3 regions of the Promicromonospora sp. CA-289599 genome follow, and region 3 is predicted to be linked to each of the others. Evidence: predicted binding sites of a transcription regulator. Region 3 holds the regulator's gene; each other region holds the start of a gene.
What was found. Region 3 encodes LexA, which represses DNA repair genes until DNA is damaged. Its sites were predicted from a motif close to TCGAACANNTGTTCGA; they were not measured.
Positions count from the first base shown of each region.

Region 1: the regulator LexA is predicted to act here: its motif matches at 7,714-7,729, upstream of ACQEVI_RS00080 (DUF222 domain-containing protein).
Region 2: the regulator LexA is predicted to act here: its motif matches at 7,713-7,728, upstream of ACQEVI_RS19255 (DUF222 domain-containing protein).

Region 1 is NZ_JBNJNI010000001.1:17,623-28,037, reverse strand. It holds gene ACQEVI_RS00105 (sensor domain-containing protein) at 1-793, shown strand, start outside; gene ACQEVI_RS00100 (response regulator) at 778-1,449, shown strand; gene der (ribosome biogenesis GTPase Der) at 1,541-3,115, shown strand; gene lgt (prolipoprotein diacylglyceryl transferase) at 3,246-4,334, shown strand; gene ACQEVI_RS00085 (MFS transporter) at 4,441-5,685, shown strand; gene ACQEVI_RS00080 (DUF222 domain-containing protein) at 5,899-7,647, opposite strand; gene ACQEVI_RS00075 (hypothetical protein) at 7,954-8,628, opposite strand; gene ACQEVI_RS00070 (hypothetical protein) at 8,625-9,284, opposite strand; gene ACQEVI_RS00065 (hypothetical protein) at 9,353-10,279, shown strand; gene ACQEVI_RS00060 (glycoside hydrolase family 13 protein) at 10,295-10,415, opposite strand, start outside.
Region 2 is NZ_JBNJNI010000001.1:4,326,139-4,336,553, reverse strand. It holds gene ACQEVI_RS19305 (LysR family transcriptional regulator) at 1-422, shown strand, start outside; gene ACQEVI_RS19300 (hypothetical protein) at 455-760, opposite strand; gene ACQEVI_RS19295 (hypothetical protein) at 837-1,121, opposite strand; gene ACQEVI_RS19290 (UBP-type zinc finger domain-containing protein) at 1,266-1,550, opposite strand; gene ACQEVI_RS19285 (1-aminocyclopropane-1-carboxylate deaminase) at 1,646-2,665, opposite strand; gene ACQEVI_RS19280 (GntR family transcriptional regulator) at 2,669-3,343, opposite strand; gene ACQEVI_RS19275 (DNA alkylation repair protein) at 3,451-4,131, shown strand; gene ACQEVI_RS19270 (AI-2E family transporter) at 4,163-5,263, opposite strand; gene ACQEVI_RS19265 (zinc-dependent alcohol dehydrogenase family protein) at 5,612-6,634, shown strand; gene ACQEVI_RS19260 (helix-turn-helix transcriptional regulator) at 6,695-7,612, shown strand; gene ACQEVI_RS19255 (DUF222 domain-containing protein) at 7,792-9,609, shown strand; gene ACQEVI_RS19250 (ABC transporter permease) at 9,807-10,415, opposite strand, start outside.
Region 3 is NZ_JBNJNI010000001.1:4,770,900-4,781,314, reverse strand. It holds gene ehuC (ectoine/hydroxyectoine ABC transporter permease subunit EhuC) at 1-148, opposite strand, end outside; gene ehuB (ectoine/hydroxyectoine ABC transporter substrate-binding protein EhuB) at 157-1,098, opposite strand; gene ACQEVI_RS21300 (GntR family transcriptional regulator) at 1,334-2,101, shown strand; gene ectA (diaminobutyrate acetyltransferase) at 2,451-2,879, shown strand; gene ectB (diaminobutyrate--2-oxoglutarate transaminase) at 2,969-4,354, shown strand; gene ACQEVI_RS21285 (ectoine synthase) at 4,351-4,764, shown strand; gene thpD (ectoine hydroxylase) at 4,761-5,657, shown strand; gene ACQEVI_RS21275 (DUF5302 domain-containing protein) at 5,726-5,953, opposite strand; gene nrdR (transcriptional regulator NrdR) at 6,100-6,573, opposite strand; gene ACQEVI_RS21265 (LysM peptidoglycan-binding domain-containing protein) at 6,693-7,139, opposite strand; gene lexA (transcriptional repressor LexA) at 7,329-8,144, shown strand; gene ACQEVI_RS21255 (L-lactate dehydrogenase) at 8,250-9,239, opposite strand; gene ACQEVI_RS21250 (ATP-dependent DNA helicase) at 9,267-10,415, opposite strand, start outside.

The DNA.
Region 1 (10,415 bases), 4.8 Mb from region 3:
ACCCGTCAACATGGGTCCGTGGCAGGTCGACACGGCGGCCGAGGCATGGCTCGCCGTCGGCTCTGGTCTGCTGCTCCTCGCGGCCGGCCTCTACGGGGCGACGCTGCTCGCGGCCGCCCAGGCGAGCCTCGCGCGTCTGCTCCTCGATCCGCCGCACGCCCGCCTCGCGGAGGCTCTCGCCGAGCTGCGGCGCTCGCGGGTCGGTCTGGTCGACGCCTTCGAGACCGAACGCCGCCGCATCGAGCGTGACCTGCACGACGGCGCCCAGCAGCGCCTCATGGCCCTCACGATGACCCTGGGCCGGGCCGAGCTTGAGATTCCGGAGGGTGTTGGCCTGGACCTGGTGCGTGAGGCACACGGCCAGGCCGAGACGGCGCTGGAGGAGCTGCGCAGCACGGTGCGCGGCATCCACCCACGAGTCCTGGTGGACCACGGTGTCGAGGCAGCCGTGCACGAGGTGGCCGATGCGGCCGAGGTCCCCGTCACCGTGGACGTCAGCCTGCCCGAGCGACTGCCCGGGCCACTCGAGGCCGCGGCGTACTTCGTGGTGAGCGAGGCGCTGACGAACGTCGTCCGGCACGCCCGTGCCCGGTCCGTGCGGGTGCACGGCCGCGTCACCGACGGCCGCCTCGTGCTGACGGTGCTGGACGACGGCGTCGGCGGGGCGACCGTGCCACCCGCCGGCGGGCTGGCCGGGCTCGCCCTGCGCTTCGAGGCGCTCGACGGCGAGCTGAGCGTGACGAGCCCCGTCGGCGGCCCGACGGAGGTGAGAGCGACGTGCCCGGTTCCCTGAGCGTCGTGCCGCTGAGAGTAGTGCTCGCCGAGGACGCCGCTCTGCTTCGTGAGGGGCTGCGGGCGATCCTCGAACGTGCGGGCCACGAGGTGGTCGCCGCGGTCGAGGACGCCGAGGCGCTGCTCGCGTACGCCGGGCACACCTTGCCGGACGTCGTCATCACCGACATCCGGATGCCGCCCACGCACACCGACGAGGGATTGCGGGCCGCGGCCGAGCTGCGGCGCCGGCACCCCGACCTGGCGGTTCTGGTGCTGTCCGCGTATGTCGCCGACGCCTACGTCGCCGAGCTCCTCGACTCCGCGCCGGGCGGCGGGATCGGCTATCTCCTCAAGGACCGCGTGGGCCATGTGCGTGAGTTCCTGGACAGCCTGGCCCGGGTCGCCGCGGGCGAGACGGTCATCGACCCGCAGGTGGTGCGCCGGCTCCTCGGTCGACGGCACGACGACGGCCCGCTCGCCTCCCTGACCGAGCGCGAGCGGGAGGTCCTGGGCCTCATGGCGGAGGGCCGGACCAACGGCTCGATCGCCGCCGCGCTGTTCGTGTCCGAGGCCGCGGTGCGCAAGCACGTCGGGAACATCTTCGCCAAGCTGCCGCTCGACCCGAAGTCCGACCGCCGCGTCTCAGCGGTGCTCGCCTACCTGCGCGACGGCTGACCCGGAGGGCTGTCGGGCCGGCGGCTGGGAGCGACGCAGGTCATATGGCCGCGAGTCGGCCGGAGCGCGTCAGGCCTGCGACAATGAGGGCATGACCCACGACCCCTCTGCATCGGAGGCTGCTGCGCTGGACGCGACGGCCCGAGATGATGCTGCCCTGGACGCCACTGCGCTGGACGCCGGGGGCCCGGCCGCACCCGATCTCGATCTCGCCGACGCCCTCGCCGAGACCGAGGACGACGTCGCGCGCGAGCGTGCGCTGCGCGTCGGCCTCGAGGAGTTCGAGCTCGACGAGTCGGACCAGGCGCTGCTCGAGTCCGAGTGGAGCGACGAGCAGGCCGAGGCGGAGCAGGCGCTGCCCGTGCTGGCCGTCGTCGGGCGTCCGAACGTCGGTAAGTCGACGCTGGTCAACCGCATCCTCGGCCGCCGTGAGGCGGTGGTGGCCGACAAGCCGGGCGTGACGCGCGACCGCGTGTCCTACCCGGCAGAGTGGGCCGGTCGCCCCTTCATGCTCGTCGACACGGGCGGCTGGGAGGTCGACGTCGCCGGCATCGAGTCCAAGGTCGCCGAGCAGGCCGAGGTGGCGATCTCCCTCGCCGACGCCGTGGTGTTCGTCGTCGACGCCACGGTGGGCGCCACCGCCACCGACGAGCGCGTGGTGGAGATGCTGCGCCGCTCCGGGAAGCCCGTGGTGCTGTGCGCCAACAAGGTCGACGGCGCCTCGGGCGAGGCGGACGCGACGTACCTGTGGGCGCTGGGCCTGGGGGAGCCGCACCCGGTCTCCGCCCTGCACGGCCGGGGTACGGGCGACCTGCTCGACGCCGCCGTCAAGGCCCTGCCGACGACGTCGGAGCACGGCACCGTGCGCCCCGCCGGCCCGCGCCGCGTCGCGCTCGTCGGGCGGCCGAACGTCGGCAAGTCGTCGCTGCTGAACAAGATCGCCGGCGCGGAGCGGGTGGTGGTCGACGAGGTCGCCGGCACCACGCGCGACCCGGTCGACGAGCTCATCGAGCTGCGCGGCATCCCGTACTGGTTCGTGGACACCGCCGGCATCCGCCGCCGCGTGCACCAGACCAAGGGCGCCGACTTCTACGCCTCGCTGCGCACGCAGGCCGCCATCGAGAAGGCGGAGATCGGCGTCGTCCTGGTGGACGCGTCCGAGCCCCTGACCGAGCAGGACATCCGCGTGATCCAGCAGGTCGTGGACGCGGGCCGCGCGCTCGTCATCGCGTACAACAAGTGGGACCTCATGGACGAGGACCGGCGCCCCTTCCTCGAGCGTGAGATCGAGAAGGAGCTGGTGCAGATCACCTGGGCGCCGCGCGTGAACCTGTCGGCCCGCACCGGCTGGCACAGCGAGCGGCTGGTCCCGGCGATCGAGCGTTCGCTCGCGTCCTGGGACCGGCGCGTCCCGACGGGCAAGCTGAACGCGTTCCTCGGCGAGCTCGTGGCCGCGCACCCGCACCCGCTGCGTGGCGGCAAGCAGTCGCGCATCCTGTTCGCGACGCAGGCCTCGACCCGTCCGCCGCGGTTCGTCATCTTCGCGACGGGGTTCATCGAGGCGGGCTACCGCCGCTTCATCGAGCGCCGCCTGCGCGAGACGTTCGGTTTCGAGGGCACGCCGATCGAGATCTCGGTGCGCGTCCGGGAGAAGCGCAAGCGCTGAGTCCCCGGCGACTCCGCCACGACCCCGCTCCGCCGCAACCCAGTGATCCGGCCCGGAAGTCACGCGACTTCCGGGCCGAATCGCTGGGTTGCGGCGGATTTTTCTGTGCGCGCCGAGTTCGATGCCCACGATGTCGGTCAGGCGCGGTACCTTCGGTGTCGTGCTTCCGGCCAGTATCCCCAGCCCCGACCCGGTGTGGTCCCAGATCCACCTGGGTCCGCTCACCATCCACACCTACGCCCTGTGTCTGCTGGCCGGCATCGCCGCCGCCGCGTACATCACGGACCGGCGTCTCCGCGCACGCGGTGCCGCCCCCGGTCTCGCCCTCGACATCGCGATGTGGGCAGTGCCCATCGGCATCGTCGGCGCCCGGATCTACCACGTGCTCACCCACCTCGGGGACTTCACCGGCCCCGGTGTCGACCCGTGGGCCTGGATCCGGATCTGGGAGGGTGGCAACGCCCTGTTCGGGTCGCTCCTCGGCGGCGCCGTCGGCGTCTGGATCGGCTGCCGCCTGACGGGCCTGCGGTTCTGGTCGTTCGCCGACGCCCTGGCACCCGGCCTGCTCGCCGCCCAGGCGATCGGGCGGCTGGGCAACTACGTGAACCAGGAGCTGTTCGGCCTGCCGACCACGCTGCCCTGGGGCCTGGAGATCCGGTCGGACGCTCCGATGTTCCCGGTCGGGACTCCGGAGGGCACGCTGTTCCACCCGTTGTTCCTGTACGAGATGATCTGGAACCTCATCGGGATCTCGCTGCTGCTCGTCATCGAGCGGCGGGTGGTCCGCCGGAACGAGGCGCTGCTGGCCGACGGCGGCACGCCTGGCGCCGGCCTGCGCTGGGGCCGCATGTTCGGCCTCTACCTGATCTGGTACGGCCTCGGCCGCAGCTGGCTCGAGGCGATCCGCATCGACCCGACGAGCGACGCCCCGCTGGGCGTCCCGGCGAACATCTGGACGTCGGGGGTGGCGATCCTCGTGGGCATCGCGATCATCGTGGTGCAGGGCCGGCGTCACCCGGAGCCCGAGCCCTCGGTGTACCAGCCGGGGCGGGAGCCCGAGGAGGACGACGCCGAGACCGCGTCCGAGACCGCGTCCGACAGCGCGTCCGACACCGAGCCCGCAGGCTCGACCGACGACGACGGCTCGGCGAGCACCGCCTCCGAGGAGGCAGCCACCGCCGAGCCTGCCGAGGCGAACGGCTCCTCCGACAGCAAGTAGCCCGTAGCTTCTCCTGCCGTGACCCCGTGGGGCTGTGACGTGCCTGTGCGCACGCTCACAGCCCCACGGGTTGTTCCACCCGGTGCGCATTACGGAGGATGAGGTCATGCCACCTTCGCGCCCCGGGGAGACCTCTGCCTCGTTCCCGCTCTCCGTGGGACGGCGCACCTGGTGGCCGGTCGCCGCCGTGCTCCTGGCCGTGGCCTGGGGCGGCAACGAGTTCACCCCGCTGCTCGTGATGTACCGCGAGCAGGGCGTCATGGGGCCCGTCACCGTCGACGCGCTCCTCGCCGTCTACGTGTTCGGTCTCGTTCCCGCGCTGCTGCTGGGCGGGCCGCTGTCCGACAGGTTCGGCCGCCGCCCGCTGCTGCTGCCCGCGGCGCCGCTCTCGGCGCTCGGGTCGCTCGTCCTCGCGCTGGACCCGGCGAGCCCCGTGGTGCTCTCCATCGGCCGTCTGCTCTGCGGCGTCGCGCTCGGGCTGGCCATGGCCGTGGGATCCACCTGGCTCACGGAGCTCAGTGCCGCCACCGGCGAGCGTGCCGCCGGGCCTCGTCGCGGATCGCTCTCCCTGACCGCGGGATTCCTCTCCGGGGCGGGCATCGCCGCCATGCTCGCGCAGTTCGCCCCCTGGCCCACTCTCCTGTCGTACGTGCTGCACGCGGCCGGATCCCTGGTCGCCGGCCTGGTGCTGCTCCGCGTCCCGGAGACCCGCCGGCGCCTCCCGCGTGACGAGCGGGCCCCGCTGCTCGACGACCTGCGCATCACCGCCGTCCGGGACCCCAGGTTCCTGCGGGTGGTCGTGCCCCTCGCGCCCTGGGTGTTCGGCTGTGCCGGCTGCGCGTTCGCGGTGCTGCCGAGCTTGCTCACCGACCAGGTCGGCGGTTTCCCCATCGCCTTCGCGGGCGTCATGGCCATCCTGGCGCTCGGCTGCGGTATCGGTATCCAGGTCGTGGCCCGCCGGATCGATACGCCGTCGTCGGCCCGTGCCTCCATCGTGGCTCTGACCATCATCGGTGCGGGGATGGCGCTCGCCGGCTGGGCGTCCACCGCGCTGTCGCTGCCGATCGGCGTGGTGGCGGCAGTGGTCCTCGGTACCGGCTACGGCCTCGCACTGGTGGCCGGGCTGAGCGAGGTCGCGCGGATCGCCGGGCCGGGCCAGCTCGCCGGACTGACCGCCGTCTTCTACTCGTTGACCTACATCGGGTTCTTCGTCCCGATGGCGCTCGCCTGGCTCCGCGACACCTGGTCGTACGGCGAGATGTTCGGCTTCGGTGCGGTCGCCGTCGCGCTGTGCCTGACGATCGTGGCGGTCTCCTCACGGACGGCGCTCCCGGACGGGATCCGGCGGTAAGGCCTGAAGCCGATCAAGCTGAGTCGTTGAATCCGGTGGCAGGAGTTCAGGTCTGAGTGGCGCGCGAGGTGCCACGTGGTCCTGCGACTGCCAGGTCCGAGCGCGAAGCGGCCCTCGGCGGGCGCGGATGCCTCGTAGCGATCCGTCGGTGCCTGACTCGGCAGTCCAGCTCTGAGCGTGCGCTGTGATGGTCCCGCCACCACGCCCCGTAAGTCAGGCGGCTTCGGCGTCTGGTGGATCCGGGCTCGGGTTCGTGCTGGGTGGTGGGGCTTCGATGGGTTCGGGTAGTCGGATGCGGTGTCCGTAGGCGTCGGTGAAGGCCCACCCGGTCTCCAGCAGGGCACCGGTGGTCGCGTCGTTGTCGGTGGTGGTGGTCTTGCCGGTCCAGTGCATGGTGATGTTCTTGGTGTCGACGAGTTGGTGGTGGTACCAGCACAGCAGGGCGCTGTTGGTGATGGAGGTGTTTCCGCCGTCGGCCCAGTGGGTGATGGCGTGGTGGACCTCGCAGCGTGAGGGTGGTTGGTCACACCCTGGCCAGACGCAGTGTTGGTCTCTGGCGATGACGGCGCGTCGCATCTGTCCTGTCACGGTGCGTTGCGCGCGTCCGACGTCCAGGACGGCGCCGTCGGGTCCGAACACGATCCGGGTGACCGCGCTGTGGCACGCCAGGCGGCGCACGAGGGCGCGTGGGGCACGGCCGCCGGTCTCGGTGAATACCGGACCACCGGAGGACAAGAACCCGGACACTGTTGCTCCCGCGGTACTCCAGCCACCCTGGTCTCCACCCGGACTACTGGTGGGGCTGCCGGTCGGGCTACCGCTACCGGTGCTGGTGCTCGGGACGTTCGGACCCGCGCCCGGGCGGTTGCCGCGCCCGGGTCGGGTCTGTCCGCAGGACAGGCATAGGCCGTCGCGGGTGCGGGTGACCTGGGTGACGAACTCGTTCCAGGACACGGTCACGTTCAGGTGCGGGGCGATCGCGGCCCCTGGGGAGGCCTGGTTCGTGTCCAGCACGACCCGGGCGATGTCGGCGAGGCCTTGTGCGCGGCGCTGCGTCGTGGTGCGACCGTCGTCCGCGGACGGGGCGCCCAGGACCGCGTTGATCGCGGTGCTGACCAGGAGGCCGTGCTCGTCGGTGAGGAACCCGGCCACGTGGTACCCGCCGAACGTCTTGGCCAGGTCGAAGAACTCACCGCGGGCCGCCTTGTCGTCATCGAGGTCGTCGGTGTCCGGGTCGGTCACGGTCGCGAACCGGCGCGCGACCGTGCGGAACTGGTCCGCGTTCAACACACCCGCCTCACGTAGGACGATGCCCTCACCCGTGACCAGGGTCCCGTCCGTGACCGCGCCTTCCAGGACCTGGGTGACCAGCTCCCGGGTCCGTGCCCCGTCCGGGTCGTCTGCGGGGTCGGGGAGGTCGACGGCAACGGTCTGCACGAACTGTTCCGGGGTGGTGGTGTGCCCGGTACGGGTATCGATCAACCACGCCAACGCATCCGTACGCGTCTCGCTCGTGGGCGCGACCTCCGTCATCACCCTCGCGTGGTCCACACCGAGGGTTCCGGCGACCAGGCGCTCCCGGGTGGCGGGCAGCGCCGTCGCGAGACGCCGCGCGATCGTCATGTCCTTGCCTGCCGTGTGTGCGGAGATGCCTTCACGGAGCCTCAGCCAGGACGTGAACGTACGCGTCATGCCACCGGAGCGCCAGGAACCCTCGGCTTCGATCCTCGGTAGCAGCGTGTACCGGACCCCGTCCAGGCGGCCGGTCAGCCGACGGATCCGGGTGTGCGCTTCGACCAGGCGGCCGATGCTCGGCGCATCCCACCCGGTCAGGGTCTCCGGGCTGGTCTGGGTGGTGAGGTGGTCGATCTCGTTCTCGATCCGGGCGAGGGTTTCCTCGATCGAGGCCGCAGCAGGAGGCGGGTCACCAGCGGGACCGCTGTTCGTCGTGTGCTCCACCATGCCCACCCCCGCCCATCTTGATCGCTGCTGGTCTCTAGTTCTCGCTCCCTCAGTGCATCTATTATGTCGAACACGCGTGCGATCCGCTTGCTGGATTTCAAATCTGTGGATAACTCTTCAGAGCGTCATGCAGATGTCGCGTGGCCTGTTCGAGAAGTGCCAGCGGCCGGGCCGCGTCCGCACCGAGCGCTCCGCGAGGATCGGCCTTGAGGGGGTCCAAGCCCGCCCCTGATGGCGCTCGCCTGGCTGCGCGACACCTGGTCGTACGGCGAGATGTTGGCTTCGGCTAGGTTCTCGTACCGGCGGTCAGTCCGGGAGGACCATCCGCGATACGTCGCCGTGGTGGCAGCTCAGGTGTCCCTCGGGGGCGTACGTGATGACATCCCTGCCCTCCCTGCCGGTCCGCAGCAGGTACTCGCCGTACTCGAACGTGGTCTGCCCTGCGTTGCTGAGCTCCGCGCACTCGACGGTGGTCGTCGGCGCCGTGATCTCGTCGTAGAGGAACGGCCCGCCCACGTAGAACCGCCACGAGGTGCTGCCGCGCAACGACACGGATTCCTCGATGACTACCTGCCTCCCGGCGGGGCGGTCGAGTTCGTGCAGTGTCTTGTACGTGACCTCCGCGCTCAGCAGCGAGAGGAGGCCCGTGATGAGGACGCCGACGGCGGCAGCCAGGATCACCGCGCAGAGAAAGAGCGCCGCCATGGTCGCGGTGAACGCCTCGTACCCGATGACGAACAGCCGGAACCCGACCAACCCCAGCACGATGACGGACAAGCCGGTGAAGAGCCACAACAGAAAGGCGAGGGTCTGGCCGCTCATGATGCCCGCGACCAGGAGGAGCTGGCCCTTGCTGCCGGCGTGCCAGACGACGGCGCCGACAAGCGCCGCGGCGACGCCGGTCAGCATCGACGCCATCGCCATGCGTTTCGCGCGTTGCAGGGCCGGGGGTATGCCGCTCCGCTCCTGTTGCGCGCTCATGCGGCTGGGCCGCCGCCGAGGGTGTCCAGCGCCTTCCGGTCGAGGCCGGTGGGCAGGGGTTCACCCCGATGTAGGGGCGAGCCGACCACGGGGGCGGCGATCAGCACCCTGCGCACGGCCTCGGCGCCGGCTCGGGCTCGGGCTCTGTGTTCCCAGTGCGGGTACCGTACGTCGCCGTCGTCGAGGCTGCCCTGCTTGACGGCCAGCGCGAAAAGACCAACCCTCCGTATGGTCGGGTTCAGCAGGCCGCGAACCTTGAACTGCCCGACAGTCGCAGCGATCACCCCGTTGGTCTCGTGATACACGTGATGAGCGGCATCCGAGTCACCCCAGGCGGCGAACCAGTCGTCGATGAAGTCCGACTCGCCTGACCACAGCCCGTCCGCGATTCTCTCGGTGTCCCAGTCGCCGAGAGGGCCGATCACGATCCGCGGCAGGTCGGCGTCGGTCATTCCGTCGCGATACCAGTCCTGCTCGGAGCCCAGCATGTCGGACCCCGAGTCGTTGCCGAACGGCGCGAACTCGTCACCCTTGTCGTAGAACTGAGGCGGCGCCACCTCGGCGAATGCCGGATGGCTCGTCTCCGGTGCGGGGCCTTCGTCACCCTCTGGGTCGTCCAGCCACTGCTCCAGTCCGGACCGCCATGTCGTCGTCACCGGCGGATCGTCCCACAGCGGGCCTGTCGAGATTCCGGCTTTTCACCCTTGGGCGCTATCGTTCCCGCGTGAGGGAGAACCCGCGGCCGACACGGCACCTCGAGCAGCTCGAGACAGCGCAGCTCGGCAAGCTCGCCCCAGGTTCGGTGAGCGGGCCGGCCTGGGACCTGGTCGCGCTGCCCGGCCTGCCGGACGACGGTGCGCCGGAAGCGTCGGACGTCGACGCCGTCGCGCACGGCTTCCCACCAGCCTCACCAGCCTCACCAGTCCTGCCAGCCGCACCAGCCGCACCAGCCCCACCAGCCGCACCAGCTGAGTCGGTCACACCGCCTCCAGCGCCCGGCACCGGCGTGCGCAGGTTGACCATGGTCGCGGTCGGGTGCGGGGTGCTCGCGGCCTTCGCCCTGGGGATCGGTGGCCTGACCATGCTGTGGGCGGACCGCCCCGACACCGAGACCACGGGCCCGGTCGAGCGCACGGCCCTCGACCTGCCGCTCGTCCCCGCCGACGACATCCACGACGCTGACACCGGCGAGCGTGCGGAGACATGCCCGCGCGATGCGGACGACACGGAGGCGGGCGAACCCCGCGACGACGGCGATGACGGCGCGGGCGGCGCGGACGCGGGCTTGCTGGGGGACGGGACGGCGTCGTCGGGCGCCGGGCCCGATCAGGGCGCCACCGGCGAAGGCACACCGGGCGCAGGCACAGGCACCGGTGGTTCCGGCAGCTCCGGCGGATCAGGATCCGACCCGGGCTCCGGCTCCGGCTCCGGCTCCGGCTCCGGCGGAGGCGGCGGGGGCGGGGGCACGACGCCGACCGACGGCCCACCACCCCCGACGTCGGACCCGACCACCGACCCGACGGAGGAGCCGACTCCGGAGCCCACGCCCACTACGTCCGACGAGCCGACCCCCGAGCCGACGCCGAGCCCCACCGCGTCGCCCACGCCGACGCCGACCGGCGCCCCGGTGTCCCCGAACACCGACGGCTGACCGGCCGGCCGCGCGTCACACCGCGGCGCGCACCCACGCCGTCGTCGAGCCGGGCAGCAGGCCGCCAGGCAGCGGCTCGCTCGTGAGCAGCACCTCTCCGTCCGGCAGCGGTACGGCGTCCGGACCGAAGTTGGTC
Region 2 (10,415 bases), 440 kb from region 3:
TCACCGCGGCGCTGCTCCGCGAACCGCTCGACATCGCCATGCCGGCCGACCATGTGCTGGCGACCAAGGCGCGGGTCACGGCGCAGGACCTGGTGCTGCACGAGTGGTACGGGGTGCCGCTCGGTTACCCGTTCGACGACCTGCGCATCGCCGTCGAGACCGTGACCGGTACTCCCGTCCGGGTGGTCCAGCGGCTCCGCGACAACCGGCTGGTGGAGGCGCTCGTCGCGTCGGGCGACCGCGTGGCGGTCCTCCCCCGGTACAGCACCACGCCCGGCGCAGGGATCGTCCTGCGGCCGGTGCACGGGATGGACGCCGCGCGGTGGATCGTCGCGATCCTGCGTCCTGACCGGGCCGAACGGCTCGCGGTCCGAACGGTGCTGGACGCCCTGCGGGCGGTGGGCCGGGAGGTGGTCGGCTGAGGGGCTGTCGTGGTGGCGCCCAGCCGACCAGGTCAGTCTCCGTCGAGGTGCAGCTCCGTGTTCTGGTCAGCCGCGCAGGCCTTGGCGAGCGCGAGGATCTCCTCCTTGGCTACGGGGTCGAGCCGGAGCTCTCGCAGCTCCTCGACGAACTGCTCCATGTCTCCTGGCAGCAGCACCAAGGATCCGTAGGGCTCGACCCGCACCATCATCGGAAGCGACGTCGCCGCACAAGCCTTGGCGAACTCGTCGCCACGGTCGGAGTAGAACCCCAGCGAGGTCAGCTTCCTCCGCCGCGGGCTCGTTCCCTGCTGCTCGACCCTGCAGAGCAAGATGTCCACGGCCATCAGCTTTGCATCCGTCTCGATGCACACGCCCCGGCGAGTGAGACCACTCGAATCCCGAACCCTTTCCTCATCACGTCGAAGCCCCGTCACCGGCCGCACGAAGAACTTCCGCCAGCCAGACGAGCCCGTAGTCGATCGCACGGTCGGGGTCGCGGATGATGGCAGCAAGGTTCTCCCACGACTCGGAGACCATGCCGATGGTCAGGTCCGTAGGTTCGTGGTAGACGTCGTAGACCGCAGGTGCGGGAACCGACCAGAACGCCTCGTCCGGAATGCGGAGCGCTCCGTCCTCCGCGGCATGGTCCAGAAGGACACCGAGAACACGTTTGAGATCCTCTGCCTGAACCTCGATCATCAGTTGCCCGCCTCCCGGATCTTGTCGAAGTTCAGACCCACATCCGGATCCTCGGTACAAGCGCCCCGGGTGCGTGGCGACCTAGGTACACGGTGGCCAAAAGCCAGCTCTGGGCATGGTCGGCGGGACTCATCGTGTGGACTCCTACCGGCCGGGCCGCTCCACCGTCCGCAGGGTCACCTCGTCCTCGAAGCAGTAGCCCCAGGCCTCGCCCGGCTCGATCGAGCGCATCAGCGGGTGGCCGGTCTCCCGGAAGTGCCCGGTGGCGTGCTTGGCCGGCGAGGAGTCGCAGCAGCCCACCTGCCCGCACACGAGACAGCTGCGCAGGTGCACCCACGTGCCGCCGTGCGCCAGGCACTCGGGGCAGCCCTCACGGCTGGTCGGCTCGAGGACGGCAACCTGGTCCAGGTGCGTGCACACATCACTCATCGCTTGGCTCCTCACTGTGTCCTGCCGGGTCTGCTGCCACAACCCTAGGCTGCACCACCGCCGACGTCGGCGTCGTTGCACCTCGCCCGGTCGGGTTACGTGAACAGGCCGCTGTAGGCGTTCAGGGCCGGCTGGCCGCCCAGGTGCGCGTACAGGACCGTGGACTCCTTGGGGATGTCGCCGCTCGTGACGAGATCGATCAGGCCGGCCATGGACTTGCCCTCGTAGACCGGGTCGATGATGACGCCCTCGAGCCGGCCGGTGAGCCGGATCGCGTCGAGCGTCGACTCGACGGGGATCCCGTACTTGTCGCCGGCCCAGCCGGGCAGCACGGTGATCTCGTCGTCGCGCAGCGGCCGCCCGACGCCGATCAGCTCCGCCGTGGCGCGCGCGATCCGGGCCACCTGGTCGCGCGTCTCGTCGAGCTTCGCGCTCGCGTCGATCCCGATCACCCGGCGGGGTCGGCCGCCGGCCTCCTCCAGCGCGGCGAACCCGGCGATCATGCCCGCGTGGGTGGACCCGGTGACCGCGCAGACGACGATCGTGTCGAAGAAGACGCCCAGCTCACGCTCCTGCTGCTCCACCTCGTACGCCCAGTGCGCGAACCCGAGGCCGCCGAGCCGGTGGTCGGACGCGCCGGCCGGGATCGCGTACGGCGTACCGCCACGCTCCTTGACCTCGTCGATCGCGCGGGTCCAGGAGTCCTTGAACCCGATACCGAAGCCCGCCGGGTCGAGCCGGACCTCCGCACCCATGATCCGGCTCAGCATGATGTTGCCGACCCTGTCGGCGACGGAGTCGGGCCAGTCGACCCAGTTCTCCTGCACCAGCACGGCCTTGAGCCCCAGCGACGCGGCCACCGCGGCGACCTGACGCGTGTGGTTCGACTGGTAGCCCCCGATCGAGACCAGCGTGTCCGCACCCTGCGCGAGGGCGTCCGGGACGATGTACTCCAGCTTGCGGGTCTTGTTGCCGCCGTAGGCCAGGCCCGCGTTGCAGTCCTCGCGCTTGGCCCAGACCGACGTACCCCCGAGGTGGGCGCTCAGGCGCGGCAGCGGGTGGACCGGGCTCGGCCCGAACGTCAGCGGGTGGCGGGGGAAGTCGGACAGGGCCATGGGTTACTCCTCGTTGACACGCGGGTCTGTGGGCGGGTCTGTGGGCAGGGTGGACCAGGTGTCGAAGGCGACGGCCGCCGCCTGGTCCGCGTCCCCGGCGGCGCACAGCCGAATCAGCTCGTCGTGCCGGGCGAACGACGCGCGGCCGCCCAGCGTCGAGAACCGGAGGCGTTCGGCGCGGCGCAGCACCGGCGTGAACTGGTCGAGGACCGACGCGAGCGCGCGGTTCGCCGCCACGGCCACCGGCACGTCGTGGAGCGCGTCGTCGGCCCGCAGCGCCGCCTCGACGTCGCCCGCCTCGATCGCCGCGCGGAACTCGCGGTTGGCCGCCCGCATGGTGTCGAGGTCGGCCTCCGTGAGGCTCCGCACCGCCTCGCGCACGGCCACCTCGTGCATCGCCGCGACGACGTCGCGAGCCCCGCGCACGTCCCGCAGGTCCAGGGAGCTCACCACCGTCGAGCTGCCGGGACGCGCGACGACCAGCCCGGCCTCGGCCAGGCGGAGCAGCGCCTCACGCACCGGCGTCCGGCTGACGCCGAGCCACGCCGCGAGGTCGCCGTCGCGCAGCTGCTCCCCCGGCGCGAAGCTGCCGTCGACTATGGCGTCGCGGAGGCGTCGGTAGACGTCGTCGCGCAGCAGACGCCGACCGATCGGGGGCACACTCGCGGGGATAGGCATGTAATATATTGCATACCAATCGCCGGGTTTTGGCAAGGGTGGAGTTTTGCCCCGCGGGGCGCCTGCCCCTGTCACACCACACGAACGGCACGCTCTATCGTGGCCCCATGCCCGACCCCACACCGCTCGACGAGATCCTGCGCGAGCTCGCCGCGCTCGAGAACCCTAGGTTCCGAGCGGTCAACGAGCGCAACGGGGACGACCACGGCGTCAACCTCTCGCAGCTGCGCGCCGTCGCGAAGCGCCTGAAGAAGCAGCACGAGCTGGCCGTCGGGCTGTGGGCGACCGGCGACACGGCCGCCCGCCTCCTCGCCACGCTGGTCTGCCGTCCCCGGACCTTCACCCCGGCCGAGGTCGACGCGATGGTCCACGACATCCGCTCCCCCAAGCTGCTCGACTGGTTCGTCGTCAACGTCGTGAAGCCCGGCAGGTTCGGCGAGGAGCTCCGCGAGCGCTGGGCCGCGGACGGCGCCGACCTGGTCGGCCGGGCCGGCTGGACCCTGCAGAGCGACAAGGTGGTCAAGGCGCCGGCCGACGTCGACCTCGACGCGCTGCTCGACACGATCGAGCGGGACATGAAGGACGCACCCGAGAACACGCAGTGGGCGATGAACACCTGCCTCGCGATGATCGGGATCAACGACCCCGGACGACGCGCACGGGCGATCGGCATCGGCGAGCACCTCCAGGTCCTCGCCGACTATCCGGCCTCGCCTGGCTGCACGCCGCCGTACGCTCCGGTGTGGATCGCCGAGATGGTCGGACGCCAGGAGCTGGCCGGAGCCTGACCGGCGGGCCGTAGCGCCTGGTAGAGGCCCGTTACCGCGCCTCCTGGTAGGGGATCACCACTCGGTTGATGACGAGCAGGCCCGCCGCCGCGACCGGCACCGCCACGAGGGCGCCGAGGATCCCGCCGAGCGCCGCACCGGCCAGGGCCGCGACGATCACCAGCACACCGGGCACCGCCACGGCGCGGCTCATCACCCGTGGGGCCAGCACGTACGCCTCCACCTGCATGTACACGAGCAGGAGGATCGCGACGACGAGCGCAGCGACCGGGCTCACGGTCAGCGTCGCGAGCACCACCAGGATCGAGCCGATGACCGTTCCGACGACGGGGATCAGCGCCGCGATGAACGCCATGACGGCCAGGAGGATCGGCGCGGGGCTGCCCGCGAACACCGTCAGCAGCAGGGTGAACGTGGCGTTGATGGTCGCCAGGAACAGCTGGCCCGCGACATACCGGCCCACGGACTCCAGCACCTCGTTCAGCAGGGAGCCGGTGATGTCCCGCCGGGACCGGGGCACGAGCCGCAGGACGGCGCCGACCATGGTCGGCAGGGATACGGCGAAGTAGATCGTCAGGGCCGCGACGATGACGACCGCCGTCACACCGTTGATCAGCCCGGTGCCGACCTGCAGGACACCACCCGCGATCGCCGTGAGCTGGCGGGGATCGGTGAGCAGCTCGGTCAGCGACGCCAGCAGACCGCTCAGGTTGAGTGCGACCAGGTTGTCGTTGGTCCAGACGTACCAGGCCTGGTCGGGCAGCTCCCGCAGCGCGTCGACCAGCTGGGTGACGAAGATCCCGACCTGCGGGACGGCCAGCGGCAGCACCGCCACGACGAAGAGCGCGAGGACGGCGGCGGATCCGACGATCATCACCGTCGCGGCCACCCACCGCAGCACGCCCCGCGAGACGAGGTACCGGATCCCCGGATCCAGCGCCAGCGCCAGGAACAGCGCCAGCCCGACGTACACCAGGACCGTCGCCACCGCCTCGATGGCGCCCAGCACCACGAGGCCGGCACCGACGCCCAGGGTCGCGAGCACCGCGTACCCGAACGGGTTCGCGGGCAGACCGACCGTCGACGTCCGCCCACCCGCGCTACGAGCACGTGGGACCCGCGGTGACCGCACGCGCGCCGCGTCGTGCCGTGCCCCCGCTCTCCGCGCACTGGACGATCGCGACAGGGCGCCAGGACGTTGCGGCAAGCGGGCCATTGCGCTCCGTGTGTTCTCAGGTCGGTTCTCAGGTTGGTTCTCAGGTGCTCCGCGAGGAACACGCTGCGGGTCACAGCCTTGCGGAAAGCGGGCCGCTTGTCGCCGTCGGCTCGCGGACCGACGTCGACCGGCTGGATCGACCGGCTGAGGGGTTCTCCCCGGGCCTCCCACCTCGGGGACGTGGTGGCGTCTGATGGACTCCGACAGGAGCACTGACCCCGTGCCACACCGCTCGGCACGGGAAACGAGCAAGGAGAGGTACCCATGCGTGGAGTTGTCATGTATGCGCCAGGCGATGTCCGGGTCGAGGAGCGCGAGGACGCCAGGATCATCGAGCCGACCGACGCCGTGATCCGGGTCACCGCCGCGTGCATCTGCGGCTCGGACCTGTGGCCGTACCGCGGGGTGGAGGCCCTGAACGGCCCGACCCCGATGGGCCACGAGTACATCGGGATCGTCGAGCAGGTCGGCGACGAGGTGCGGGACATCAAGGTCGGCGACTACGTCGTCGGCTCGTTCGTCGCCTCGGACAACACGTGCGAGATCTGCCAGGCGGGCTACCAGTCCCGCTGCATCCACAACGTGATGATGGGTTCGGAGGGCACCCAGGCCCAGCTCGCCCGCATCCCGCTGGCCGACGGCACCCTGGTCGCCACGCCCGGAACGCCCGACGCCGACCTCGTCCCGTCGCTGCTCGCCGCCTCCGACGTGCTGGGCACCGGTTGGTTCGCCGCCGTGGCCGCCGAGGCGGGGCCCGGCAGGACCATCGCGGTCGTCGGCGACGGCGCGGTCGGTCTCTCGGCGGTCCTGGCCGCCAAGCAGCTCGGCGCGGAGCGCATCATCGCGTTCAGCCGCCACCCCGAGCGGCAGGCGCTCGCCCGCGAGTTCGGCGCCACGGACATCGTCGAGGAACGCGGCGACGCCGGCGCCGCGAAGGTCAAGGAGCTCACCGGCGGGTACGGCGCCCACGGCGTCGTCGAGGCAGTGGGTACCGAGGAGTCGATGTGGCAGGCCATCAACTCCGCCCGGCCGGGCGGCTACGTCGGGTACGTCGGCGTCACGCACGGCGTCCAGCTCGACGGCCTGAACCTGTTCTTCACCGGCGTGCACCTGCACGGCGGCCCTGCGCCCGTGCGCCGGTTCCTGCCCGAGCTGATCCAGCTGATCTGGGACCGCACGATCGACCCGGGCAAGGTCTTCGACCTCACCCTCCCGCTCGAGGAGGCGGCCGAGGGCTACAGGGCGATGGACGAGCGTCGGGCCACCAAGGTGCTGCTCACCCTCTGACGGCCGGGGTGCCCTGCCAGGGCCTCCCACGCCGGCGAGGTCGCCCATACCGTGGAGACCATGAGCACCAAGGACGAGGTGCGGGAGTTCCTGGTCTCCCGCCGCGCGAACGTCACCCCGCAGCAGGCGGGCATCCCCGACTTCGGCGGGGAGCGGCGGGTACCGGGACTGCGCCGGGAGGAGGTCGCCATGCTTGCCGGCGTCAGCCTCGACTACTACACGCGGCTGGAGCGCGGGAACATCCGCGGCGCTTCCGAGAGCGTGCTGGGCGCGATCGCCCGCGCCCTCCAGCTGAACGACGCCGAACGCGAGTACCTGTTCGACCTCGCCCGCACGGCCCCCGCCTCCGCGGCCGCGCGCGACCGCAAGCCCGTCGCACAGTCGGTACGCACCTCCGTGCAGCGCGTGCTGGACAACATGGCCGTGCCCGCGATCGTGCACAACTCGAACCAGGACCTCGTGGCCTCGAACGTCATGGGTCGCGCCCTGTACGCCCCGCACTTCGACACCGACGGCACGCCGAACATCGCCCGATTCATCTTCCTCGACCGCCGCGCCCGGGACTACTACGTCGACTGGGCACTGGCCCGGCGCACCGCCGCGGCGATCATGCGGCTCGAGGCCGGACGCGACCCGCTCAACAAGGAGCTCACCGCGCTCATCGGCGAGCTCTCGACCCGGAGCCCGCAGTTCCGCGAGGACTGGTCGGGGCACGACGTCCACGAGCACCGCACCGGGGTCAAGTCGTTCCAGCACCCGGTGGTCGGCCGCGTCACCGTCGCGTTCGACGTCTTCGCGATGCCCGGAGAGGCGGGACTGCAGATCGTCACCTACAGCCCTCCCCCGAACACCGACTCCGCGGAGAAGTTCGCGCTGCTGGCCAGCTGGGCGGCCACCCAGGAGGCGGAGCACGCTCCCGGCGGCGGCCTGGTGAGCAGGTCGCACGACGGCGTGAGCCAGCCCGCGAGCTCCGACTGACCAGCCGAGGTCGCACTGGCGGGGCGTCCCGGACCGGCCTCCGGGGCATACCGATCGTGAACCGATGAGTTATCCACAGATTTGAGATCTGCCGTGCGGACCGCACGAGTGTTCGAGATAATAGATGCACTGAGGGAGTGAGAACTAGAGACCAGCGATTCAGATGGGCGGGGGTGGGCATGGTGGAGCACACGACGAACAGTGGTCCGGCCAGTGACCCGCCTCCTGCTGCGGCCTCGATCGAGGAAACCCTGGCCCGGATCGAGAACGAGATCGACCACCTCACCACCCTGACTACCCCGGAGACGCTGACCGGGTGGGACGCGCCGAGCATCGGCCGCCTGGTCGAGGCCCACACCCGGATCCGTCGGCTGACCGGCCGCCTGGACGGTGTCCGCTACACGCTGCTACCGAGGATCGAGGACGAGGGTTCCTGGCGCTCCGGTGGCATGACGCGTACGTTCACGACCTGGCTGAGGCTCCGTGAAGGCATCTCCGCGCGCACGGCGGGCAAGGACATGACGATCGCGCGGCGTCTCGCGACGGCGCTGCCCGCCACCCGGGAGCGCCTGGTCGCCGGCACCCTGGGTGTCGACCACGCCCGCGTGATGACGGAGGTCGCACCCACCAGTGAGACGCGTACGGATGCGTTGGCGTGGTTGATCGATACCCGTACCGGGCACACCACCACCCCGGAACAGTTCGTGCAGAGCGTCCCGGTCGACTTCCCCGACCCGGCCGAGGACCCGGACGGGACCCGTACCCGGGAGCTGGTCACCCAGGTCCTGGAAGGCGCGGTCACGGAGGGAACCCTGGTCACGGGTGAGGGCATCGTCCTACGTGAAGCGGGTGTGTTGAACGCGGACCAGTTCCGCACGGTCGCGCGCCGGTTCGCGACCGTGACCGACCCGGACACCGACGACCTCGATGACGACAAGGCCGCGCAGGGTGAGTTCTTCGACCTGGCCAAGACGTTCGGCGGGTACCACGTGGCCGGGTTCCTCACCGACGAGCACGGCCTCCTGGTCAGCACCGCGATCAACGCGGTCCTGGGCGCCCCGTCCGCGGACGACGCCCGGACCACGACGCAGCGCCGCGCACAAGGCCTCGCGGACGTCGCGCGGGTGGTGCTGGACACGAACCAGGCCTCCCCAGGGGCCGCGATCGCACCGCACCTGAACGTGACCGTGTCGTGGAACGAGTTCGTCACCCAGGTCACCCGCACCCGCGACGGCCTGTGCCTGTCCTGCGGACAGACCCGACCCGGCTCCACGACCCGACCAGACGCAACGAGTGCAACGGGTGCCGCAGGCACAGCGGGTACCGCAGGCACCGACACAGCCAGTCCGACGACAGTGGCCGGATTGCTGACGTCTGGTGGTCCCGTGTTCACCGAGACCAGCGAGCGTGCCCCACGCGCCCTGGTGCGTCGCCTGGCGTGTCACAGTGCGGTGACCCGGATCGTGTTCGGAGCCGACGGCGCCGTCCTGGACGTCGGACGCGCCCAACGCACCGTGACCGGACAGATGCGACGCGCTGTCATCGCGAGGGACCAGCACTGCGTCTGGCCCGGATGTGACCAACCACCCTCACGCTGCGAGGTCCACCACGCGATCACCCACTGGGCTGATGGTGGGGGCACGTCGGTGACGAACAGTGCCCTGCTGTGCTGGTACCACCACCAGCTCGTCGACACCAAGAACATCACCATGCACTGGACCGGCAAGACCACCACCACCGACAACGACGCGACCACCGGTGCCCTGCTGGAGACCGGGTGGGCCTTCACCGACGCCTACGGACACCGCATCCGACTACCCGAACCCATCGAAGCCCCACCACCACGCGACACCAACCCGACCACCGAGCCGACGCCACCCATCGAAGCCGACCGACCGGCCGACCGAACCTGGCGTGACCCGACCAGCCCGATCCCGCTGCCAAGCCCACCGAGCCCGCCAGAGCACCTCACCCGGCAGTTCCGCCTGGCCGGCTAGCTCACCGGCCTGACCAGCACGGCAGGCACTCGATGCCGAGCTGGACGTCGGACAGCCGGGCCACGGGCTACCCGGCCACCCAAGCAGCATCGATCCGCTCGCCGAACCGCAGACCATCGCGGTCCCGGCGTGCGGGTTCGACGAGTGGCCGCGTGGGGCCACAGTCATCACGGCCCGGACCCAGCTGCCTGGACGCGTCAGTCCCAACGGAAGAACAGTGCGGCGGTGACGACGCCCACCAGGGTGGTCAGACCGAGGCTGATCAGGTGCGCGGGCTCGACCGGGCTGCCGATCCACGCCGCGGCCAGGGCCTCCACGGCGGCCCCGAAAGGTAGCCACTCCCCTACCGCCGCCAGCGGCTCCGGCAGCGAGGAGCGGCCACCGAACATGCCGCCCAGGGCGCCGAGGCCGAAGAAGGTGACGAGCCCGATCGCCACCGCGGAGTTGGGTGTCGGCGCGACGGCGGCCACGATCATGCCGCCCGCGTACATCGCCGCCATCGCCAGGAGGTAGACCCCGACGGCAGCCCCGAGGTCCACCGGGCGCTGGGCCCCGAAGCCGAGGAACGCCACCGCGAGCGCCAGCGTCAGTCCGACGACCGCCTGCGCGACGCTCACGACGACCTGCGCGACGAGGACCATGACCGGCGAGGCAGGTGTGGCGGACAGCCTGCGCAGGATGCCGGTGCGCCGGTAGTAGGCCAGGAAGCTCGGCATGTTGATGATGCCGATGGTGGCCAGGACCATGGTGAGCACCAGCGGCAGGACATAGGCCTCCAGGGCGGTGAGCCCGTCGGCGACGACCTG
Region 3 (10,415 bases):
ACCTGGTGCGGGCGCGCGAGCCGAATCCCAGCGTGAAGGCGATGAACAGCGCGAGCACTGCTCCACCCAGCGTCAGCTGGAGCGTGACGAGCACGCCGTTGCCGAGCTGGGGGAGCAGTTCCGCGAGCTGTTGGAAGTTGTCTGACACGTGCTCGGTCAGCCGTCCAGGCCGAGCTCCGGAGCCAGCTCCGTGGCCAGCGACTCGAGGTCACCCTCGCAGAGCTTCTCGGTGGTCAGGCCCTCCACGGGACGCTCGGCCGCGGTGAAGCCGAACGGCCCCACGATCTCGAGCCAGCGCTCCTCGTCCGAGACGATCTCCGCGAGCTTCTCGTTGTAGGCGTCACGTAGCTCCTCCTCGCCCTGGGGGAAGGTCTGGGCACCCGCACCGATCTGCGGAACACCGTCGATGACGGCCACGAACGAGTCCGTCACCTCGACGGCAGCATCGGTCTTCTCCGCCAGGGTGTTCAGCGAGATGGCCGTGAGGGCGAACGCGTCGGCACGACCGGAGGTGACGGCGTCCAGGCCGTCCTGCGCGGCGCCGACCTCGATCTTCTCGATCCCGAGATCGTCGGCGTAGCCGGACTCGATGGCGCCGCTGAGCACCGCCAGCTTGACCCCGGCCTCCTCGGCGGACTGCATGTCCGTCAGATCGTCCGGGTTGCCCTCCGGCACCATGAACGCGGTGGTGTACATGATCTCGGGCTCGGAGAACAGGGCCTGCTCGCACCGCTCGGGCAGGATGGACATGCCCGCGCTGACGGCGTCGTACCGGCCGGCGGTCAGGCCGGGGATGAGCGAGTTCCACTCGGTCTGGACGCCCTCGACGTTCTCGACGCCGAGCGCGCCGAAGATCTCCCGGTCCAGGGCGATGGTGGCGCCGGTGAGGTCGCCGCCGTCCTCGTAGCTGTAGGGCTCCTCGCCGTTGAACGCGACGGTCACGGAGCCGTCCTGCTGCAGCCGCTCGAGCGTGGAGGCTCCGTCTTCACCGCCGGCCCCTGGAGCTGTGGACGTGCACGCGGCCAACGCCACCAGGGTGAGTACGGACCCTGCGGCGAGCGCGGTTCGACGAAGCGGGCGAACGCTTGATCTAGACATGGTTCCCTTCACGCCACCCGGCGCGTACGGCAAAGCCTGGGTGGGCTGGTGTTCACGGACGCATGGCACCGTAGCGCGATACCGACGATCAGACAATCCAGCGATCGACATTAGGATTGTCTACAATCTCTAAGTTCACCCGTCCGACGCCGCCCCGGACACCGCCGTCGCCGCCAAGCCGCCCGCGCACCGGGGATGATGTCGTCATCGACGTGCGCTCACGGAAGGAGCACCGATGTCCCACCCGTCACGGGCCACCCTGACGACCGCCCCGTCCTTCTCCCGGGTGACGCGTCCTTCGACCGTCGACCTGATCCAGACGGAGCTGCGCAACGCGGTCTACGCGGGCGTGCTCACCGTCGGCTCGCCGATCCGGGAGGTCGAGGTGGCGAACCAGCTCGGCGTGAGCCGCGGGCCGCTGCGCGAGGCCGCCCAGCGGCTGGTCCAGGAGGGTCTGCTCGTCGCGACGCCGGGACGCGGCATGCGGGTGGCGACCATCGGCAGGGACCGGCTCCCCGCCCTCTACGAGGCACGCAAGTCGGTCGAGACGACGGCGGCGCGGCTGCTCGTGCGGTCCGGCGCCGACTCGGCGATCGCCGGCGTCCGCCACGCCCACGACGAGCTGGTCGCCGCCGACCGCACCGGGGACGCCCGGCAGGTGGGCGGCGCCGACCTCAACCTGCACTGGACGCTCGTCGCCGCGGCCGGCAACCCGTGGCTGACCCGGTGGATGACGACGCTCATCGTCGAGGTGCGGATGGCGACCTTCTCGGTGAGCGACGAGTACGCGGTGCGCAAGGACACCGCCGGCGCGCACGCCGTCATCGTCGAACGGCTCGAGGCACGGGACGAGGAGGGCCTGGTCACCTGCCTCACCACGATGCTGGACGGCGCCGTGGCACGGCTGCTAGGCCGGGACGAGGAACCCGTCGAGACACTCGAGGAACAGGCTGGCGCGCCCGAGATCACGCTGGGGCCGATCGACGCTCCCGACGGGCTCTAGGACCACAAACGGTAAAGGCCGGGGCTCGGCTCACTCGATGCCACCCCTCCTGGGCAACAAGATTTGTTACCCATCCGTAACGTCGGCGCCCGAGGCTCGCTCCGGGGGAAGCGACAGGTCCCCGGAATCTCGCGGCTGCGAGGCGGTTCCGCCTTCATCGGCCGCACCCTCCCGCGCGCCACCGCAACAAGCCAGTCACGGCATCTTCATGGGGTCGCAATGTGCAATCGCCACGCAAGTTCGTTACGGTCGATTTGTCATGCAGAACCTCGAAGAGGAACTCAAACACATCCATCCGACCGAAACCACGGTGGCGTTGAGGGAGCCCACGGTCACCGACGGAGCAGCGATGTGGCGTCTCGCACGCGACTCCAAGACGCTGGACCTCAACTCGTCCTACGCGTATCTCCTCTGGGCACGTGACTTCGCCCGGACCTCGGTGGTCGTGACCGTGGACGGCGAGCCCGCCGGGTTCGTCACCGGGTACGTCCGGCCCGACGAGCCGACCACGCTGATGGTCTGGCAGGTGGCCGTCGACCACGCCTACCGCGGGCAGCGGCTGGCCTCCCGGATGCTCACGCACCTCGCGGAGCAGCATCCCGGGTGCACGCACGTGGAGACCACCATCACCTCGGACAACACGGCGTCGATCGCCCTGTTCATGTCCTTCGCGTCGGCTCAGGGTGCGCCCGTCGACGTGCGGGCCATCTTTCCCAGTGAGGTGTTCCCGGACGGCCACGACGCGGAGCTCGTCTTCCGCATCGGGCCACTTTCCTGACCTGTCCGGGTCGATCCCCCTCAGCACCACATACCCATCGAACAACCAAAGCCGCGTCCAGTCGACAAGATCGGACCGCGGAAGGAGCCATGCGCCCAGACACCGCCATGCCCACTGACCCATCTACGACGCACACCCGGACGAACGTCTTCGAGGAGCTCGAGTCACAGGTACGCAGCTACTGCCGCAGCTGGCCCGAGACGTTCACGACTGCCGCGGGAAGCACCCTGCAGGCCGAGAACGGGCGTAGCTATCTCGACTTCTTCGCCGGAGCGGGTGCCCTGAACTACGGGCACAACCATCCGGTGCTGCTCGAGGCGCTGGTCGACTACCTGCGCAGCGGCGGGATAGTGCACTCGCTGGACATGCACACCGCGGCGAAACGGGATTTCCTGACGACGTTCCGGGACCGGATCCTGGTGCCTCGTGACCTCGACTACAAGGTGATGTTCCCCGGGCCCACCGGGACCAACTCGGTCGAGAGCGCGCTCAAGCTCGCGCGGAAGGTGACCGGCCGCCAGCACATCCTGTCGTTCACCAACGCCTTCCACGGCATGACGCTCGGCGCACTGTCGGTGACCGGGAACTCGATGAAACGCAACGGCGCGGGCCTGCCGCTCACCAACAGCTCGAAGATCCCGTACGACGACTACTTCTCCGGTGCCACGGAGGACTTCCTGTGGCTCGAACGGGTGCTGAGCGACAGCGGCTCCGGCGTCGACAAGCCCGCGGCGATCATCGTGGAGTCGGTGCAGGGTGAGGGCGGCCTCAGCGCCGCGCGCCCCGAGTGGCTGCGGGCGCTGTCCGAGCTGTGCCGCGCGCACGAGATCCTGCTGATCCTGGACGACGTTCAGGCCGGCTGCGGGCGCACGGGTGAGTTCTTCAGCTTCGAGCAGTCCGGCATCGTCCCCGACATCGTCTGCCTGTCCAAGTCGATCTCCGGCTTCGGCCTGTCCATGGCGCTCACGCTCATCCGGCCGGAGCTGGACCAGTGGGAGCCGGGCGAGCACAACGGCACGTTCCGTGGCCAGAACACATCGTTCGTCACGGGCACCGCCGCGCTGAACGAGTTCTGGTCGGACGACGCCTTCGCCGAGGGTGTCCGGGAGCGCGCAGCCGAGCTGCACGACGGCCTGGCCCAGATCGCGAGCGGCTACGCGGGCGCCGTCGTCAAGGGCCGCGGGTTCCTGTCCGGGATCAAGTTCCAGGACGCCTCCGCGGCCTCGAAGATCGCCGCGGCGTCCTACGAGCGCGGACTTCTCGTCGAGACGTCCGGGCCCGAGGACGAGGTGCTCAAGACCATGCCCGCCCTGACCATCAGCTCCGACGAGCTGCGCTCCGGCGTGGACATCATCGCCGCCGCAGCCGCCGAGGTGCTCGGCGCACCGGTCATGCAGGAGGCCACGCCGGACGCCGGCATACAGGGCGGGAACCACCACCGAGAGACGGACCGCCGAGGAGAGGAAGACAAGTGATCGTCACACGGATCGCCGACCTGGACGGCACCGACCGCGACGTGCGGTCGGAGACCTGGCGTAGCCGCAGGCTCGTCCTCGCCAAGGAAGGCGCGGGCTTCTCGTTCCACGAGACCACCATGTATGCCGGGACCGTGACCGAGATGTGGTACGCCAACCACGTCGAGGCCGTGTACTGCGTGGGCGGTACCGGACAGCTCGAGAACCGGGAGACCGGCGAGGTGCACGAGATCTCGGACGGCACGATGTACCTGCTGGACGGCAACGAGAAGCACACCATGCGCCCCACGACGGACATGCGGCTGATCTGTACGTTCAACCCGCCCGTCACGGGCCGGGAGGTGCACGACGCCGACGGCGTCTACCCGCTCATCACGCACGAGACCGCACAGGAGGAGGCTGCCGTATGACGACGGACACCACCAGCAAGGACCTGTACCCCACCCGTGTCGAAGGCGACGCCTCCGAGATCCCGCGCCAGGACAAGGTGGTGTGGGGCAGCGCGGCCGACGGCCCGCTGGGCCAGGACGAACTGGACGGCTTCGACCGGACCGGCTACCTCGCATTCGAGGACCTGGTCACGCCGGACGAGGTGCAGGAGTTTCGTGCGGAGCTGCAGCGGCTCTCCACCGACCCCGAGGTCCGAGCCGACGAGCGCACGATCATCGAAGGCACCTCGCAGCAGGTGCGGACCATCTTCGAGGTGCACAGGACCAGCGAGATCTTCGCGCGGATCGCACGCGACCCCAGGGTGGTGGGGCGGGCCCGGCAGATCCTCGGCTCCGACGTCTACATCCACCAGAGCCGCGTCAATCTCAAGCCCGGCTTCGGTGGCGGCGACTTCGCCTGGCACTCGGACTTCGAGACGTGGCACGCCGAGGACGGCCTGCCACGGATGCGGACGGTCAGCATCTCGATCTCGCTGACCGACAACTACTCGTTCAACGGCCCGCTGATGATCATGCCCGGCACGCACAAGACCTACGTGTCCTGCACCGGCCGGACGCCGAACGACAACTACAAGTCGTCACTGGTGATGCAGAACGCCGGCACCCCGGATGAGGACATCCTCACCCGCATGGCCAGCTCGCACGGCATCGACGTTCTCGCCGGCAAGGCCGGCAGCGCGATCATGTTCGACTGCAACTGCATGCACGGCTCCAACGGCAACATCTCGCCGTTCCCCCGATCGAACATCTTCCTGGTCTACAACAGTGTCGAGAACACCGCGGTCGAGCCGTTCGCAGCGCAGAAGGCTCGACCGGCCTTCCTCGGGAGCCGGGACTTCACACCGGTCAGCTGAGGCAGCGCCGAAAGACAAGGCCGCTGACCTGGTCGTTCACCAGGTCAGCGGCCTCCATCACCGATGGATCAGCCGGACTTGCGGCGGAACATCTTCTGCACGGGGCCGGTCGTCTCCGAGCCGTGCACCGCGCCGGTGTTCACATCGCCCGCGGAGGTCCGGCTCCGAGCCGCGTTCTTGCGGTCCAGAGCCTCCTTGAACTTCGCCTTCGCGTCCGTGCTCGGCGCTGTCGCGACCTTGGGCTCTTCAACACCCTTGGTCTCGGCCACCTCGGCATTGGGCTTCTCGTCCGTCACACCGATCACCTCCTCTTGTTCCGGGGGTCCCTCGATCGGGTCCGTCGTCGGCCCCAGCCTGCACCACGGCGCAGCCGGGTGCCAACATTTTTGGATTTCACCTGGGCGAGCGCGGCCGACGACGGCGCGCCGGGCCGGGCCGGCTCCTATGCCTGAGCGGCGGCGGCCCGCTCGGCGCGCTCCGCGCGGAGCGAGGTGATCGCGCTCTCGAAGTCCTCGAGCGAGTCGAACGCCTGGTAGACGCTCGCGAACCGGAGGTAGGCGACCTCGTCGAGCTCGCGCAGGGGGCCGAGGATGGCGAGACCCACCTCGTACGCGTCGATCTCCGCGCTGCCGTTGCTCCGCAGGGTCTCCTCGACCCGCTGGGCCAGGATCGCCAGGTCGTCGTCGCTCACCGGACGCCCCTGGCACGCCTTGCGCACACCCGCGGCGACCTTGTCGCGGCTGAACGGCTCGGTGGCGCCGGAGCGCTTGACCACGGACAGGCTCGCGGTCTCCACGGTGGTGAACCGCCGGTTGCAGTTCGGGCACTGCCGCCGCCGCCGGATCGACAGGCCGTCGTCGGCAGTCCGCGAGTCCACCACGCGCGAGTCGGCGTGGCGACAGAACGGGCAGTGCATGCTCACTCCTGCGTGGTCGACCATCGACCGGAGGCCTCCGGTCGCGCCCCGACCGTAAGCGGGCAAACCACCCCCTTGCAACATAGCCGCAACATTCGTCGGTGAATCGACGCCTTCGGTCACTCCTTGGGCAGGAGCAACAGCTCCCCGACGCGCACGCTGCCGGTCGACATCCCGTTCAGCTCCTGCAGCCTGCCGACCGCGTGCCGCACGTCCTCGCCGGGCCTCGCGACCTCCTGGGCGAAGCCCCAGAGCGTCTCGCCCGGCTGCACCGCATGCACCCGGACCTCGGTGGGCTCCCCCGGGGAGCTGGCGACCGCCGTCGCCCCCCACGTGACCATCGGTGCGACCAGCAGCATGGCGAGCAGCACGAGGACCACGCGGCCGCGCCGGGTGAGCCGCAGGCCGGCCAGGCCCAGCCGGTCGGCGAGCGTGCGCCCCTCCGCCGGGGTGTACGCACGAACCGCAGCCGGTCCGGCCGCCGGTGCGTACGCCCGGCCATACGACGGCGCATACGCCTGTTCATACGTCGGGGTGTACTGCCGCAGCGGGATCACGTCCCCCATGGCCCCTCCTCGAAGTGTGCAGAGCTTCTGTCGTTCATACAAGCGTTCGTCGAACGCCCGTACCATTGTGTAGCACGGGACACCGTCCATGTCGAGACACGCTCGAACATTCGTTTGAGCCGAGCGCGTTTGTGACCTAGAGTGGGTAGCGCACAGGAGAACATTTGTCGGAACGGGAGGGGCACGGGCATGACGGGACGGGACGGGACCAGCGACACGAGAGCCGTCGACACGGCAGCCTCCGGCGTCGCCACGCTGGACACGCCAGCCGACAAGGCGGTCGCTGACGTGCACACGATCTCGCCGACAGACCGCCTCACCGAACGGCAGCGCCTCGTGCTGGACACGATCCGGCAGTCGTTCGAGACGCGCGGCTATCCGCCGTCGATGCGCGAGATCGGCGAGGCCGTCGGGCTGGCCAGCCCGTCGAGCGTCAAGCACCAGCTCCAGATGCTCGAGAAGAAGGGCTTCCTGCGCCGCGACCCCAACCGGCCGCGCGCCATGGAGCTCGTGGAGCCGATGGCCGAGCAGGTCGACAAGCCGACGCGCGGCGAGATCCACTGGCCCGAGCCGCGCCGCAGCGGCCAGGTCCACTGGGGTGGCTCCGTGCCCGACGACGCCAGCACTCCCCCGCCGTCGTACGTGCCGCTCGTGGGCCGGATCGCGGCCGGTGGCCCCATCCTTGCCGAGCAGGTCGTCGAGGACGTGTTCCCGCTCCCCCGCCAGCTGGTGGGCGACGGCGAGCTGTTCCTCCTCAAGGTCGCCGGCGACTCGATGGTCGACGCCGCGATCTGCGACGGCGACTGGGTGGTCGTGCGGCAGCAGAACGTCGCGGAGCAGGGCGAGATCGTCGCCGCCATGATCGACGGCGAGGCCACGGTCAAGACGTTCAAGCAGACCGACGGTCACGTGCTGCTGCTGCCGCAGAACCCGGCCTACGAGCCGATTCCCGGCGATGAGGCCCAGATCCTCGGCCGCGTGGTCGCGGTGCTGCGGTCCCTGTAGCCGGTAGGGCGTCCAAGGACGACGAGAACGGGGTTGTGTTCCGATGCCGATCCGGCAGGAACACAACCCCGTTCTCGTCGTCCTTGGGGCCGTACGGCCGCTGCGTCAGAAGCCGAAGCGCTTCTGGACCGCGCGCACGCTCTCCGCCGAGGCGCGAAGGCCCGCCAGCTCGTCGTCGGACATCGGCACCCGCACGTTGGCCGTGACACCCCGCCGGTCCACGAGCGACGGCACGGACAGACACACGTCGCTGATGCCGTGGTAGTCGTCCAGCAGCGAGGACACCGGCATGATCCGGCCCTCGTCGTTGAGCACCGCCTCGATGATGCGGGTAGCAGCCAGGCCGACGGCGTAGTTGGTCGCCCCCTTGCCGGAGATGATCCGGTACGCGGAGTCGACCACCTCGCGGTGCACCTCCGTACGCACCGCGACGTCGAGCGGCTGCTTGCCGCCCAGGGGCTCCCAGTCGAGCAGCGGCACGCCGCCGATCGAGGCCGAGCTCCACAGCGCTATCTCCGAGTCGCCGTGCTCTCCGGCGATGTACGCGTGCACGTTCCCCACCGCCACGCCGCAGCGCTCGGCGAGCACCACGCGGAGCCGGGAGGAGTCCAGGACCGTGCCGCTGCCGAACATCCGCTCGCGCGGCAGGCCGGAGATCTTGAGCGCCGCGTAGGTCACGACGTCCACCGGGTTGGTCACCATGACGTACGTGGCGTCCGGCGCGACGTCGACCAGACCGGGCAGGATGTCGCGCATCAGGCCGATCGTTCCCTCGGCGAGGTCGATCCGGGTCTGCCCTGGCTTCTGCTTCGCCCCCGCGGTCACGACCACGACGTCAGCTCCCGCGCAGACGCCGACGTCGTCCGAGCCGATCACCTGCGCCTGGGGCGTGAACATGAGGCCGTGCTGGAGGTCGAGCACCTCGGCCTCGACCTTCGCCCGGTTCACGTCGTGCAGGGCGATGGTCCGCGCCGAGCCCCGCGCGAGCGCGGCGAACGCCAGCGTGGAGCCCACCGCGCCCGCGCCCACCACAGCGATCTTGGTGGTGCGGGTGCCGGAGGACCGGTCGGCCGGGATGTCCGAAAGGGCTGCCATGCTCCCCAGACTAGGTGTCGAGCCGGACTAGGTGTCGAGCCTCGCCAGCGCGGCGCGCACCAGTGCTGGGTCGGTGGTCGGCCAGAACCCCGGCATCGAACGAGTGAGGAACGATGCGTAGCGGGCCGTCGCGAGGCGCGGGTCGAGGACCGCCACCACTCCCCTGTCGTCCATGCTCCGCACGAGGCGCCCGGCCCCCTGTGCGAGCAGCAGTGCCGCGTGCTGCGCGGACACCGCCATGAACCCGTTGCCGCCTGCCTGCTCCACTGCCTTGGCGCGTGCCGCCTTGACCGGGTCGTCGGGGCGCGGGAACGGGATGCGGTCGATCAGCACGAGCTGGCACGACGGACCCGGCACGTCCACGCCCTGCCACAGGGACAGCGTGCCGAACAGGCATGCCTCCGGATCCTCGGCGAACTCGCGCACGAGCGTGGGCAGCTGGTCGTCACCCTGCGCCAGGATCGGGAGGTCGAGCCGCTCGCGCATGGCCTCGGCCGCGGCGTTCGCGGCGCGACGCGAGGAGAAGAGCCCGAGCGTGCGGCCGCCGGCGGCGGTGATCAGCTCCGCGATCTCGTCGAGCTGCGCCTCCGTCGTCGGCTCGCGGCCGGGCGCCGGGAGGTGCCGCGCGATGTACAGGATGCCCTGGCGCGGGTAGTCGAACGGGCTGCCGGCGTCGAGACCCTGCCACGGCGGGGCATCCTCGCCCTTGAGGCCGAGCGTGCCGGCCACCGCGTCGAACGTGCCGCCCAGCGCCAGCGTGGCCGACGTGAAGACGCCCGTCGCCTCGCCCAGCAGGTGCATCCGGATCAGACCAGCCACGTGCAGCGGCGCCGCGTGCAGCCGGGTCACGTTGTCGGCGAACCCGCCCCAGTTGTTGTCAGGGCGTGAGCACCACAGCACGTCGGCGGTCGTGTCCTGGAACGACATGCGTTCCGCCGTCTCGAAGAGCTGCAGCATGGCGCCCTGCGCCATCTTCAGGCCGGGTTCGGGCTGGCCCGGAGCCTGTCCCTTGCTACCGCTCGCCTCCGGCTTGAGCGTGCTCAGCACCTCGCGGGCGGCGTCGCGCACCGCGGCCACCGCCAGGCGCAGCTCGTCGGGCAGACCGTTCGGGAACCGTTCGGCGGGGGCCGTCACCAGCAGCGTCCCCAGCGCCTGGGCCGCGGCGTCCAGCGCATC